Regions from separate parts of the Paenibacillus sp. FSL M7-1414 genome, predicted to be linked through region 3. Evidence: riboswitches for the same ligand, from Rfam matches in the RefSeq annotation. Region 3 holds a riboswitch; each other region holds the start of a gene.
What was found. A riboswitch is a leader RNA that binds a small molecule or an ion and turns the genes downstream of it on or off. The one in region 3 is predicted to bind S-adenosylmethionine.
Positions count from the first base shown of each region.

Region 1: it holds a riboswitch for S-adenosylmethionine, as region 3 does, so the genes downstream of both, mmuP (S-methylmethionine permease) here and MHH92_RS25060 (methionine ABC transporter ATP-binding protein) in region 3, are expected to answer to the same signal.
Region 2: it holds a riboswitch for S-adenosylmethionine, as region 3 does, so the genes downstream of both, metA (homoserine O-acetyltransferase MetA) here and MHH92_RS25060 (methionine ABC transporter ATP-binding protein) in region 3, are expected to answer to the same signal.

Region 1 is NZ_JBBOOS010000001.1:6,000,696-6,003,979, forward strand. Features, by position in the region: partial or broken gene mmuP (S-methylmethionine permease) at 1-1,265, opposite strand, end outside; SAM riboswitch class I at 1,358-1,459, opposite strand; gene MHH92_RS26375 (Ger(x)C family spore germination protein) at 1,530-2,732, opposite strand; gene MHH92_RS26380 (spore germination protein) at 2,729-3,284, opposite strand, start outside.
Region 2 is NZ_JBBOOS010000001.1:1,911,929-1,915,212, forward strand. Features, by position in the region: gene corA (magnesium/cobalt transporter CorA) at 1-732, opposite strand, end outside; SAM riboswitch class I at 1,184-1,307, shown strand; gene metA (homoserine O-acetyltransferase MetA) at 1,544-2,461, shown strand; gene MHH92_RS08800 (PLP-dependent transferase) at 2,486-3,284, shown strand, end outside.
Region 3 is NZ_JBBOOS010000001.1:5,731,172-5,734,455, forward strand. Features, by position in the region: gene MHH92_RS25050 (MetQ/NlpA family ABC transporter substrate-binding protein) at 1-80, opposite strand, end outside; gene MHH92_RS25055 (methionine ABC transporter permease) at 156-815, opposite strand; gene MHH92_RS25060 (methionine ABC transporter ATP-binding protein) at 816-1,850, opposite strand; SAM riboswitch class I at 1,977-2,118, opposite strand; gene MHH92_RS25065 (Cthe_2314 family HEPN domain-containing protein) at 2,248-2,964, opposite strand; gene MHH92_RS25070 (COX15/CtaA family protein) at 3,169-3,284, opposite strand, start outside.

The DNA.
Region 1 (3,284 bases), 270 kb from region 3:
GAAGCCAGGCATAATATAAATGAAACAATCGGTACCACCGGATATAGTGGTGTGCGGTAGACCAGATCTTTGACCGCATGTCCTTCCCGGATATATTGTCTGCGGAACATGTATTGGGAAGCGCTGATGCTCATCCATACCGCAACGACAGCCAGACCTGAAATGGAAACCAGCGTAATATACACCGTACCTGGCGCAATAATACTGGACAGCAATGCCAACGCACCACCCACCATACTAATTAGAAGTGCATTCAGGGGTACCCCGCTTTTGGTCAATTTGGCAAACCACGGAGAGATCGTTCTTTTGTCAGCCAGAGACCAGAGCATCCGTGAAGATGCATACAGGCCTGAATTGGCAGCAGAGAGAATCGCCGTCAGAATAACAAAGTTCATAATGTCTGCTGCATAGGGTACACCCACCCGCTCCATTACCGCTACAAATGGACTTTCCAGTACACTGGCATCCGACATGGGCAGCAAGGCCGACAAGATAACAATCGTTCCGATGAAGAAAATAACCAAACGCCACAGCGTTGTATGAATAGCCTTTGGTATCGTCTTTTCCGGGTTCTCCGTCTCACCGGCGGCAATCCCGATTAACTCGGTACCTGAGAAGGCAAAGTTTACAGCAAGCATGGTCATCAATATCGCTGTAGCCCCATGAGGGAACCAACCGGATGCGGTAATATTCGATAGAAATGGAGCCGGTTCAGAATCCGCCATGGGAATAATACCAAACATGGCTGCGCCACCGATAATAATGAAAATTACGATAGTAACTACTTTTACAGATGAGAACCAGAACTCGGATTCCGCAAATAATTTCACCGTTAGAGCGTTAAACAGAAAGATCATCAGTGCAAAAACCGCGCTCCATATCCATACGTTTACCGATGGGAACCAGCGCTGCATAAGCAATCCAGCGGCTGTGAATTCGGAGCCAAGCGCAACAGTCCAGGTTAACCAGTACAACCAAGCTACCGTGTAACCTGTTGCTGGTCCGATATATTTGGCTGCATAACTATGAAATGCTCCCGTCTCTGGCATATGAACAGACAGTTCACCAAGACAGAGCATCACCAGATATACAACGATGGCTCCAATCAGATAGGACAGAATGGTTCCCAGTGGTCCCGCCTGCTGAATGGTGTAACCTGAGCTGAGGAATAATCCCGTTCCAATGACTCCTCCGAGAGAGAGCATGACCACATGCCGTGCCTGCATTTTCCGCTGAAAATGCCCTTTGTCGTTGTTGTTCTCCATACCTGCTGCTCCCCTACTTCTTCATCCAGAAAAAACAAAAAAGACCCACTCTGCCTAAAGAGTGCGCCGTTACTGACAAATAAAAACAAACGCTCCTATCTATCAGGCTTTCACCCGCTGGAATTAGCACAGTATCCTTCAGATCTGTTGCTGAGGTTTCTAAGGGCCAGTCCCTCCACCTCTCTGGATAAGAAAATGATTTTTTACTAATATAGCGATCTATCATGAATGTGTCAACATTTAAATAATAAATGGCACACCTCGCTATTCGGTGGAAGACCCCGGATTGGTGATGGTGGTCTTTACCTCATAGGTGATCGGCACGGTGCTAAAAATTTTATCCCAATCGTCTTTGACTTTTTTCCATGTTTTAGGTTCTTTGATACGTAAGCTATCCCGAAAATCCGCAACATCTACTTTATAGGTATGCTGCAGTTTGTATAACAACTGTCGAATCTGTTGTTTGGCAAGTTCAGCAAATTCTTTTTCCAATTCACTGAGATATGCACCTTTTTCCTCTTCCTCGGGAGCACGCCAATCCTCCATCAACCAGCCTTCGGATTCAGTTTTCACATGGAATGAAATATCATCGCCAACCACTTTTGGAATTATTGTTGTTTTTTTCTTCTTCATTTCATATACAACAGTGAACCCCTCTTTATTGTATGTCTTCAAGATACCTCCTTTTTCTTTAGGTCTGAGCCAAGATAGCCCTTCTAGATCCGTTTGGCTGAGTTCCCCGATGAATTTGGTTGTTTTCCCATCAAAGATACTGGCACCGGAGAACTTGTCCTCTCCATTGAAGTTCAGTACATTCTGGAGCAAAAAGCTGGAACCGGATTGCATTTGTGCATCTAATTTGGAGAGTAGAACGGGGTCCAGGATTTTATTGGACAAGTATGAATTACCGGTAATACCTGTAAGATAAAATGCTGGAATCCGGGAAGGATCATCTGAAGTCAGTACATCAACAGCGCGATGATGGCTAATCAACACTAGACAGTTAGGACGAATATCGTTATCCCGAAGTACAAAATCCAGCAGCTGGTCCAGACCATACTTTTTGGCGATATCCTTGGACACAACGATAACCTTCAGATGATGTCCGATGAGCGGATGATCTCGTCTCAGTGCAAACTGACGAAAGATTTGCAGCAAGGAATCTCCGGTAAGCTGTTCATTGGAATAGGACGTTTTACCAGAAGCAGGCGAACCGGATTGTTGGCTCTTCTGACTGCTGGAATTACCGGGAGCAATCTGTACCGTGGCTGTCACATTGTTCTGCTTGGAATACCCTCCTCCCTGATTGGCGATGTTCTCCTCAAATTCAGTCTCTTTGCCGATATCGATCCCGAGACCAACGTAGACACTTAGATCCTCTATCTCTCGACTGCTCCAACATCCGGATATCGTTAAGAGAATGCATAATACAGTGGCTAAGCGTAACAACATGCGGAATGTAATCATGCATGCTTGCCTCCTTTTTTGCGAATCAGACTTAACAACAGTAGTACCAGAGGTAAAATGCCAAACAAAAATACGGACACATTGCCTAGCATATCTCCTAGTACGAAGGTATCATCCACTGTTTTGGGTATCATTGCTGTCAGATAAATGAACGGCAGCAGGCCGTACATGATGCCTTTGATTTTTTTGGAACGAAACAAATCACGAATACCCACCGAAGCGCAGTAATGTGTAATTGCTGTAGTCGAAAAGATTTGCATAATCCAGATGACCAGCAATAAGGATTCAAAACGCTCGAATATCAGACCCTGGATTTCGAAGCTTCTTACCAAATCCAGCGTTGGCCAGGTTCGAGTTTTGATGCCATCGAGCGATAAACTGCCTATAACCATCACCACCGTGATCAAGTAGATAATAGTGGATATGAGTATCCCCCAGGTCATCGCTTTATTGCTCTTCTTCGGATTTTTCATATAGGCAGTCATGATTAACATCACCTCATAGCCCGTATAAGATAATAGTGAAGGCTTCAACCCTTGGAAAACGGGCATA
Region 2 (3,284 bases), 3.8 Mb from region 3:
CGCAATACTGGATTGGTAGGCTTCTCGCAAGTTGCCCATTAGGTCGCGATAAGTCTCAAAGGTTTCAGATATTTTTACAGCATTCTCATAGATGTCACTGAAATACTTTTGCAGTTGATCATCGATGAGACGCAGATCTTTTTTGTTCAGGGTGTTAATGACCTCTTTCTGAGGTCCAAGGACTTTTTTCAGCCACAGAATCTCACTGCGCAGCCCGATAATTTCACTCAAATGTGACTTTTTGGTGTGCATCAGAATGTCTTCCTCAAGCTTCTCGATCCGTGCTTCAATTCGGTCACCTACGGTGAAATAATTATCAACAATCAAGTCAACCAGCAAATACAGCAGACGATCCGGTGTACTGATTTCCTGTTCCCACAGGATGGGTTTCAGTGTGCGCAATTCGCTGACCTTGTGCTTGGTAACACTAATAATGAAATGTCTGCCGAGGAATAAGTTGACCGCACGTAGAAATATCTCTTCATCATCAAAACGGATGCTATTAATCACAATAAAATAATGGTTCTCATAAATTTCAATCTTCGGACGTTGTTCTTCGTCACTAAGACAGTCTTCCACAGCCAGATCATGCATCAAGAACAGCGGCTGAAGTACCGCCAAATCGTCTATGTCTGCATCAATCCAGTAAAATCCTTCCGCTGGTGGAGTCAGCGCCTGCTGAATGTCGTCCACCGGAATAAATACACCGTTGTTTACCAACCGGATTTTCATCGTTAATCTACTCCTTCTGCACCCGCCAACTTGGCGGATATTATCATTATGGGCGCAAAAAGAACAAATCAGCCGGTCGGCAGCGGAGCCTGGAGATCAGGGCTGCGTTCACTATATAATCAAACGGAAGTCACGTCCCGCTGCCGGCATGCTGATGTCAGTTCTCTATGCAGTTTGTCGGAATTCGGCTGCCAGTCAGGCCTCGGGTCGCCATCCATTTAATATGTCACCTCTCACATAAGGGTTTATAACACCTTGTTTAGTATACCGCTGGTACAAGGTGCTTTCAAGCGCAAAAATGTGTCTATTTCGCGCCCTGAGGCAGTGTATGACAATGGATGATGAACGGTTCCGATCTGGGAAGCAGACATCGAACTGCAACTTGACGTGAGGGCATTAATGTAATAAAGTAGACGGTGAACCATATTCAATTACAATCTAATACAGCGAAATCTTATCAAGAGTAGGTGGAGGGACTGGCCCGATGAAACCCGGCAACCGGCGGTATACCGCACGGTGCTAATTCTTGCAGCGACTAAGTGTCAAGTGGCACTGTTGTAACTGAGAGATGAGAGAGGCGCATATCTATTTTACATATGACCTTTCTCGAAATCCGAGGAAGGTCTTTGTCATATGCCCCGACTTCTCAGCAGTGATTTTCGCTAAGGAACTTGAGGTTGTTTGTAACGTTGGATGAAAGAGCAATTCAATGTTTTTACAAGCTCAAGGCAGTCTATAACTGTATTGATGTGAAGACATCAAGCCAGGGGTGGCTGCATCTATCTATGCACAAGGAGGAGTTAGACTTACTATGCCAATCAAAATACCCGATACGCTACCAGCAAAAGAAGTACTTGAAGGAGAGAATATCTTCGTCATGGATGAAACTTCTGCATATCAGCAGGATATTCGTCCACTCCGTATCGCTATATTAAACCTGATGCCCACAAAGGAAACGACCGAAACACAATTGCTTCGTCTGGTGGGAAACACGCCTATTCAGGTGGATGTCGTTCTCGTACATCCCAAATCCCATACGTCGAAGAATACGTCTCAGGAGTATTTGGATCTGTTCTACAAAACCTTCGATGAAATTGAGCACCGTCGTTTCGATGGAATGATCATTACGGGTGCCCCGGTGGAACAGATGGATTTCGAAGACGTGAACTATTGGAATGAAATCCAGGAGATTTTCGAATGGACCAAAACCAATGTGACTTCAACCCTCCACATATGTTGGGCTTCCCAGGCAGGTTTATACCATCATTTTGACGTACCCAAGGTTGCACTTGATGAAAAGTGTTTTGGCGTTTTCCCACATACCATCAATAAACCACATGTTCCGTTGTTGCGTGGATTCGATGAAGTATTCAACGTTCCACATTCTCGTCATACGGAAGTGAGACGCGAAGATATTGAAAAGAATGAGAATTTAGAGATTTTGGCTGAATCCGAGGAAGCGGGGATCTTCCTGGTTGCTACCAGAGACGGCAAACAGATTTTTGCCACAGGACATGCCGAGTATGACCCGTTCTCATTAAAGTGGGAGTATGACCGGGATACAGCTAAAGGGTTGGATATCGCATTGCCTAGACATTATTATCCGAATGACGATCCTTCCCGTGTGCCACCAGCTACTTGGCGCGCTCATGCCAACTTATTATTCTCTAACTGGCTCAATTACTATGTGTATCAAGAAACACCTTACGATATTGGCCCGCAAATCTAATCGAGATTACAGGAGGATGCAGCAATGGAAGACAACAACAAGTTGAAAATCGAAAGCCGCTTAGCACAAATTGGGTCCATCAATGAACCGGTTACAGGCGCCATTAACTTTCCGATCTATCAATCCACTGCGTTTCGCCACCCGAAGCTTGGACAAAGCACGGGGTTTGATTATATTCGTACGACCAACCCAACTCGCAAAGTGTTGGAAGAGGCGGCCGCAGCGCTGGAGTCCGGTGATGCAGGATTTGCCTGTAGCTCAGGTATGGCCGCGCTGCAAACCATCTTTGCCATGTTTGGTCAAGGGGATCATCTGATTGTATCGCTGGATCTGTATGGTGGAACCTATCGTCTGCTGGAACGAATTCTGTCCCGTTTCGGCGTAACTGCAAGTTATGTGGACACGAATGACCTTGCAGCACTGGAGAAGGTTCGTCAGCCGAATACCAAAGCTGTATTTATTGAGACACCAACCAATCCACTGATGATGATCACAGATGTGGAAGCTGTCGCTTCCTGGGCGAAAAGTTACAACCTGTTGACCATTGTTGACAACACGTTGTTGACTCCATTTTTCCAACGTCCGATTGAACTGGGTGCCGATATCATCATTCATAGCGCTACCAAATATCTGGGCGGACACAATGATGTGTTGGCCGGACTAATTATTACCAAAGGTGAGGCGTTATCTGCAGAGATGGCGTTCCTGCATAATTCCATTGGAGCAGTATTATCTCCAAGTGACTCCTACCAGTTGATGAAAGGTATGAAAACGCTGGCTCTTCGCATGGAGCGTCATGAGCACAATGCACTTACTATTGCTA
Region 3 (3,284 bases):
TCGGCGTCCTTGTTGTTTCCGCAAGCTGCGAGAACCGCAATCAACATAAGACTAAGTAGAGCAAAAGACCATTTTTTCATGTGTAAAACCCCTTCTCTAATCATTTTTGTCATGTGGCATCCGCATTATTGCATAACCATCATGTTATCTATGTGTTATTTCCTGGTGAAAAATGTAACCAAGCGATCTCCAGCCATCTGGAGAATTTGCACTAGTATGATCATCGACACTACGGATATGATCATAATTTCATTTTGATAACGGAAGTATCCATAGTTGATTGCCAGTGTTCCCAGACCTCCACCGCCAACCATGCCCGCCATCGCCGTATAGGAGACGAGCGTAACAATGGTGATCGTTATACCAGCAAGCAGTCCAGGCAGTGCCTCAGGCAGTAACACCCGTCTTACAATCTGTCCGGTCGATGCACCCATCGACTGTGCCGCTTCAATGACACCACGATCAACTTCTCGCAACGTCGTCTCCACCAAACGAGCAAAATAAGGAGCTGCTGAAATCACCAAAGGAGGTATAACGCCGAGCACCCCCGTAGCTGTACCGACGAGTATACGAGTGAATGGAATAAGAGCAACAATCAATATGATAAATGGGACTGAGCGCAAAATATTCACAATCAGGGATAGTATAGTGTACACTGCCCGTGACTTAATCGAAGCAGATCGGGCTGTCATGAACAGCAGTACTCCGAGCGGTAAACCTAAGATAACGGTAAACAAGCCTGATACACCCAAAATTTGCAGTGTCTCTATGGAAGCTTTACCAACCTCTTCCCAACGTACGGTTGAAAAATCCATCTAACGAAGCACCTCCACATCAAGTCCCTCAGCGGTTAATTCTGATATCGTCCGATCAATCGCATTTGAATCACCCTCGAACCGAACGGTCAGCTGCCCATAAGGAACCTGTTTGATCGTAGAGATTGTACCTTGCAGGATGGCAAAATCCACGCCTGTTTTACGTACCGTTCTAGACAAAATCGCTTCATACGTTTTGTTACCCAGAAAGGATATCTTCACAAGTTTGGAAGCAGCACCTGCCTGCAATTCAACGCCTGCATTTGCCAGAGCGGTCTCTTCCAGAGCAAGTCCAGCTTCATGGTCACGCATCATGAAGTCCCGCGTAATCGCATGCTGCGGCTTCAGGAACACGTCTGTTACAGGTCCTTGTTCCACAATGCCGCCCTGATGAATGACAGCCACCTTGTCACAGATGTTCTGAATGACATGCATCTCATGTGTAATCAGCACAATCGTAAGGTTGTACTTTTCATTAATATCGAGTAATAACTTCAGGATTGAATTTGTCGTCTGCGGATCAAGTGCCGAAGTAGCCTCATCACAGAGAAGTACATTTGGATCACTTGCAAGTGCTCTCGCAATCCCTACACGTTGTTTCTGGCCGCCAGATAATTGAGCCGGATATTTGCTGCTGTGGTGCTCCAGACCAACCAGTGCAAGCATTTCCTTCACTTTGCGATCAATGGCATCCTTGGGTGTATTCACAAGCTTTAGTGGAAAAGCTACATTGTCATATACCGTTGCCGAAGATAACAGATTAAAGTGTTGAAAAATCATCCCGATCTTGCGTCTCTGTTGCTGCAATTCGGTTTTGCTCAGTTCAGTCAGGTTGATTCCGTCGACCCATACCTCACCCTCCGTAGGCCGTTCCAGCAAATTAATGCAGCGAATCAATGTGCTTTTGCCCGCTCCAGAATGTCCAATCACACCGTAGATTTCACCCTTTTGGATGCTCAAATTCAGCTCGGATAACGCTGTTGTAGATTTTGCCCCTTTGCCGTACGTTTTCGTTAAACCTTTTAATTCAATCAATCGCACTTGCCCCTTTCCAACCACCTACATGTATCTTTACCCGATCTAAAGGAAAACTCCCCTTAAAGTACAAAAAAAGAGCCCTTTGCAGATACAAAGAGGGCTCTTCACGTGAAAGAATATACCTTCTCATCTGCCAAAATCGTGTCTTGCACCATTTTGTAGGAATTAGCACCTAACATCTATAACGAATGATACATGTATCATGTCATTACAAATCGGTTGCCGGGCTTCATCGGGCCTGTCCCTCCGCCGCTCTCGATAAGAAATATGTTGTTGTAGGATTTTATAAGTTCATGTAGTTTATGCTTTATAATGTGAACGTAACTTCCGAAATATCAGTTATATCCATGTAACATTCGATTGAAACTCAGTATATTCCAAGTATTCCGATTTGTCAAAGGGAATTATTTCTTTTCCATATTTTATTGATATAACTATAAGAGGCTGTTAACGTTTCACAGACCATATCCACGCCCTGACGCATTTCCTGCACATGCTGATTCAGATCCTCCAATTTCACTTTACCTTGCAAGGTCTGGTGTAACTGCCACAGGTCATCGTGCATTTCTGAGTTCATGTAGTGAATTTCCATATTACGTCGTTTGCGCAGCTTGCTCATCGGTTCACGATAAGAGTCCTTGATCTGTATTAATTGCAATGCAAGATCATGATGTTCCCTCGCATAGTCGAACTGCCTTAACACAGTAAAATAAGAAAAATGCGCTTTGGTATTTGAAGTATTCAACTGGAATATTTCATTTAATACCGTGCCGACTTTATCCAGAATGGCAAAGCAGCGGATAAAGCCATCTTTGTAGAAATACACATACCGAGCATACTCGGCTTTTTCAGTCGCCGTCATATCATCCGTTGATCCTGCAACGACCTTTTTGCGAAAATGAGCAGCAGCGAAACAGCTTTGCTCCAGTTCATCCAGTGAGGAGATGAGTCCCTGAGTCCACACATACAGTTTCCGATAGTCATGCGTGGGATCATGGTCCACATGCATTTGTCGTTGAAATAGCTCAAGCGTATGCGCCATTGCGTCCATCGCTGCCTTCAATTTACCTTCGTTTATACGTGGCTTTTCCCCCAACAACGTTCGCAGCATGTCTAACCTCCTCTTTTCCAAATCAACAAGAATTCATCACCGTAAACGTAACACATCATCCATTCCGTGTAATTGCTGCTTGCCATAGGTTGCCCTGATCCCCCTGACATCAAACAAAGTCCACCTGTCCAATGATGTACATCACTGGATGGTGGACTTTCATATTTAGCCCAATTACCTTTGAATAAAGAATGGATATATCTCTTAGAACCGATTAACCGGTCGATACAGCTTGTACACCAGGAAACTCATATAGGTTAAAACCCCGAACAATATGGCGATATCCAGCATATGTGCGAGAGCTACGAACATGTATACTT